Regions from separate parts of the Colwellia sp. BRX10-1 genome, predicted to be linked through region 2. Evidence: riboswitches for the same ligand, from Rfam matches in the RefSeq annotation. Region 2 holds a riboswitch; the other holds the start of a gene.
The links. A riboswitch is a leader RNA that binds a small molecule or an ion and turns the genes downstream of it on or off. The one in region 2 is predicted to bind cyclic di-GMP.

Region 1 (2,409 bases), on a different contig from region 2:
TGAAAATGGTTTACTTGGCATGGGACAGTTTCCCACCGAAGACGAAATTGATGCAGATTTAATTAATGCCGGTAAACAAACGGTCACGATGGCAAAAGGTGCCTCTATCTTTGATAGTGCCGAGTCATTCGCAATGATACGTGGCGGACATGTCGACTTAACCGTACTAGGTGCCTTTGAGGTCGATGTAAACGGTAACATTGCTTCATATATGATCCCAGGCAAGCTGATTAAAGGTATGGGCGGTGCTATGGATTTAGTTGCGGGTGCTGACAATATTATTGTTACTATGACTCACGCTTCTAAACATGGTGTTTCAAAACTTTTATCTAACTGCACTTTACCGTTAACAGGTAAGGGTTGTATTAAAAGAGTACTAACTGATTTAGCCTTTATCGAAATTAAAGACGGCAAGTTTCATTTATTAGAGCGAGCGCCAGGGGTCAGTATTGAGGAAATAATAAAACTCACTGAAGGTGAATTAATTGTTCCTGAACATGTCCCTGAAATGAAATTTTAATAACCTAGCGGCATATTAATCATACGATTAAATAAAAAAAAAGAGCTTAAGCTCTTTTTTTTTTACCCTATATTTTAACATTACATTAAAGTTCACTTAATGATTTTGATAGTCAACCATTCGATTAAGCACATGTTCTATTTGAAAAAAAATTGATAAAAGTGTTTTTTTTATTAAATTTCTTTACGCATGTCACTAGCCTATTACACATTTTTCTTGCATTTATTGGCTCAATTCGCAATACTAAAAGGGACAAAGAAAAGGCAAAACACGTGAAATCGTGTTACGCAAAACCACCGGTCTAAGGGATTTATGTTTTATATATAAATTCTATGACAGCGGAGTCACCTCGTTATACAAGGTACATCCCGTGGTTTTTTCCTTTACTAACTAAATTAATTACAAGGTTACTAAAATGAAAAAATTATTACTAGCTTCTACCATCACTATTTTAACATTAACGTCTGTTGTATCGGCGCCGAAAGCACAAGCTGCTGACATCGCTCAAAGCGTTTGCCAGTATGTAGCTGCAGACGACAAGAAACGCATGCGTTCGTTCTTAAAAACGAATAGATTAAAAATTCGCAGTATCTTTCATGGTATTGAGTGTAATGGACAGAATCTGTTGGCGTTTGCATCGTCTAATGGTTCAGTTAAAACAGGTTCTTTGATGATTTCAAAGTTACCAAAGAAAGTTGTTTCTGAAAACTTAGCTATTTTGCAAACCGGATCGCAACCATTGATAGACGCAGCTAACGAACGCGTTAGCAGCTAAACTTATTTTTTAGTAGATGTTATTTGTTCAATCAAGTGTACTGTTTTACTAGATAATAATTCTATGTCATTTTAAAAAGCCTGCTTCTGCAGGCTTTTTTTTGCCTTAGTCATTTCAATCTATTTTTTGACTCGTTAAGCTAGCACCAAGTTAAAAAACTGATTACACTTAAGTTATACGAAGAAGACTGCGATATACATGTTGAATAAAAGAAGTTATAAAGACAGTAAGAATGCTTTAGTACTTACTGGCGGTGGCGCTCGAGCGGCTTATCAAGTAGGTGTGCTTTCTGCCATATCAAAATTTGTCCCTAGAAATCATGGCATCCCCTTTCCCATTATATGTGGCACCTCTGCTGGTGCTATAAATACCACAGCGCTAGCCTGTTATTCTTCATGCTTTCATTTGGGGGTAAAAAAATTAGAATGGGTTTGGAAGAATATTAATACCAGTCGAATATACCATAGTGATGGTATTCGGGTTTTCTCACATTTGGCGAAAGGTATGCTGGCAAGTTTCCAAGCAGATTATGCCAATAAAAGTGCGCGTAGTTTACTAAACAACGCGCCACTTCGTGACTTACTGAATATGGTGGTTGACTTTAAACGTATCGACACCAATATTTTACGTGGCTATTTATCTGCAGTTTCTATTACTGCATCAAGTTACAGTAATGGCGATTCGATTAGTTTTTATCAATCTGATGAGTCTATTTCTCCTTGGTTTCGCGCTAAACGTCGTGGTGAGCCTTGCCAAATTAATAGTGAGCACTTAATGGCTTCTGCCGCTATTCCCCTTGTGTTTCCTTCAATCAAAATTCGCCAAGAGCATTATGGTGATGGGTCTATACATCAACTTTCACCGTTAAGCCCTGCGATACATTTAGGTGGAGAAAATTTGTTTATTGTTGGTGTTGATCAACCTAAAGCACCACTTCATAGTAAAGTGAATAATCCTCATCCTCCGACAACCTCTACTGTTGCCGGTCATTTACTTGATACTATTTTCTCAGATACATTACACAGCGATATTGAACGTCTAGAACGAATTAATGAAACAATAAAACTTATACCACCAGAACTTAGAAAAGAAAAAGATGGTTTAAAACCGATAT
Region 2 (2,409 bases):
TTTACCAACGAGTATATTAAGATTATTACCGATTATATTGAGTAAAGTTGGGCATACTATCACTGATATTATTTGTTGAAGTGAAAATATCAGCGAGAGAAAAATGTCATCAAGCAAAAAGTATCTTGTTGAGTGATTAAGAACTTAATGTATTATTTTTTTTGTATAAATCGGGTAGTAACAGGCGTGATTTTTTTAAGATACTGCTGGCATTTTCAGCAATATTAAAGGTGTCTACACCAGTAGATAATGTCATTTGAGGTAATCTAATACCAGACTTACTACTAACAAAGCGCAGCTTTTCAACGCCATGTGTTATTTTATCGGCAATCTCTCGAGCACTTTCTTTGTCAATATCAGGTAACAGAATTAAAAATTCATCGCCACCAGAACGTATTGGTAGACCGCTGCCATCAACATAACTAATTACTTTACTGGCTATTTTTGATAAGAGAACATCACTAATTAACTGACCGAATTGCAGATTAACTTCTGAAATTTGATCAACACAGACGACAATTGCGGCAACTTGCCGACTTGGATCTTCTGTTAGCCATAAATCTAAATGCTTAGACATAGCTTTACGATTATAAAGACCGGTAAGTGGATCCATGTAAATTTCTTCACGTACTTCTTTTAATTCAACTTTCAACGCCTGTGTCTTTTTACGGGTAAAAGAAATATGTTCAGCAAATTTTTGTTGGTGTAGTTTAAAGGCTTTAGATGCCTGGCGAATACTATTTACCGCAACGACTATTTTTTCTTTATCGGCAGATTGTAGATCAGAAATATTGCTGTCTAGCGTGGTAATAAGTTTATTAATACTCTGCGATGATTTTTGGCTGTTTTTTTCAACATGGGTGACAACGTCATCAAGGTCGTCAATGAGTTCATCTCTGAATTTACTTTGGCCTAAAATGAATTGACGATAGTTTTCTTCAATGAAAAAATCATCAAGCTTTTTACCCGTGGCAAGTTTATTTTCAATGGCAGTATTAAGAAGAATGTTTTTTTTATTAATATATTCGTAGCTAACTGAATAATTAATTGGGCTGACAGGTAAAAACCATCGCTGTAATTGTTTTACGGCCATGTTCATTTTTAGTTCAGCTTGTTTTATGGAATCATGATACTTCATTGTTCCATCTCAATTTGTACACCCAATTAACAATATCAATAGACTATTTTCTAGTATAAACAAGTAAAGTACCACATATATTTTTTGTCTATAAAAAACATATATTTAGTTATATAGTATTTTAAATGAAGGTAATATATGACAGAAAATAATTAAAAAGAAGGGAAGGACCGCAAAGTATACCGAAAGCAAACTGTTCAAAATAAAGACAAGCCCCCACTATATCTATACTTGGCAGTTCCGCTATCCTAGGTTTCCCCTTAGACCGGTAACTTTGCGTCTCTAGCTTTCACTAGATTTGCCCTTTTCGAGTTTTAGAAACTCTAAATTCATTATAAGCGTTGAACTATGCTTGTAAACCTTTATTATGAATAATTTGTTGAACCGTAACGAAAGCCTATAAGTAATAGATAAATTTATAGGTTATGGCTGATCACTCTACTGATCATTAGATAAAGGATTTTAGTTAATAATGCCCTGTAAACTGTTGTTGATCCTTTGTTTTTTTATAGCCCCTTTATTTTGTTTTGCCAATGATGCTTTAAACGTTGAGCAAAACATTAAAGATGTTGAACGCTATTTTTTACAAGACGCTGAAAACCTTCCCTACGAAGAGATCATTACACTTTCAAAAAAAATTTTGGGGTCTCAAGAAAATTATACCGTCCAAATTCGTGGGAAAACCTTCATCCTTCTTGCTGATGTTGCCAATAATAAAGGTGAAAATAGCGAAGCATTTCATTTTGCGCAAGATGGAATTTCTCTGCAAGGACTCGAACCAGCCATAAAGTTTAATTTATTACTGAAAGTTGCAGATGGCTATTTTTTACAGGAGAAGTATGAGCAAACTCAAAATATAGCAACCAATGTCATTTTAATGGCAGATTCTCCACAAGTGCTAAAATATCGTTTAATTGCTTTGAGTTATCGAGCTGTTACCTATGCGTTGCAAAATAAAAACGATTTATCGATGAATGATCTTAATCAAGTTAAGGTGCTGATTTCGGTAAATCCTCAGTATGAGGATCACCTTTGTCTTTTAGAAATTTTAGCAACGGCATATTATTATTTAGGCGATTATCAAACATCGCTAACCATGCAAAATAAGCTATTAACGTTAAAATTTGATTTAGACAAACTGGCTAATATTGACCAAACTTATTTACACTTAGGCCGTGCTTATTTTCAGTTAAATTTATTTGATGATGCTTACAATGCTTTTTGGGAAGCACAAAAACACGGCAAAAATAAAAATGCTCCAATTAGTGCTG

Region 1: linked by a shared signal. The riboswitch ahead of H4J75_RS17360 (DUF3718 domain-containing protein) and the one ahead of H4J75_RS03760 (GGDEF domain-containing protein) in region 2 are both predicted to bind cyclic di-GMP.

The regions. Positions count from the first base shown of each region.
Region 1 is NZ_JACGWC010000030.1:20,262-22,670, forward strand. It holds gene H4J75_RS17355 (3-oxoacid CoA-transferase subunit B) at 1-520, shown strand, start outside; cyclic di-GMP riboswitch class I at 773-872, shown strand; gene H4J75_RS17360 (DUF3718 domain-containing protein) at 936-1,295, shown strand; gene H4J75_RS17365 (patatin-like phospholipase family protein) at 1,494-2,409, shown strand, end outside.
Region 2 is NZ_JACGWC010000002.1:293,745-296,153, reverse strand. It holds gene H4J75_RS03760 (GGDEF domain-containing protein) at 137-1,138, opposite strand; cyclic di-GMP riboswitch class I at 1,369-1,451, opposite strand; gene H4J75_RS03755 (hypothetical protein) at 1,611-2,409, shown strand, end outside.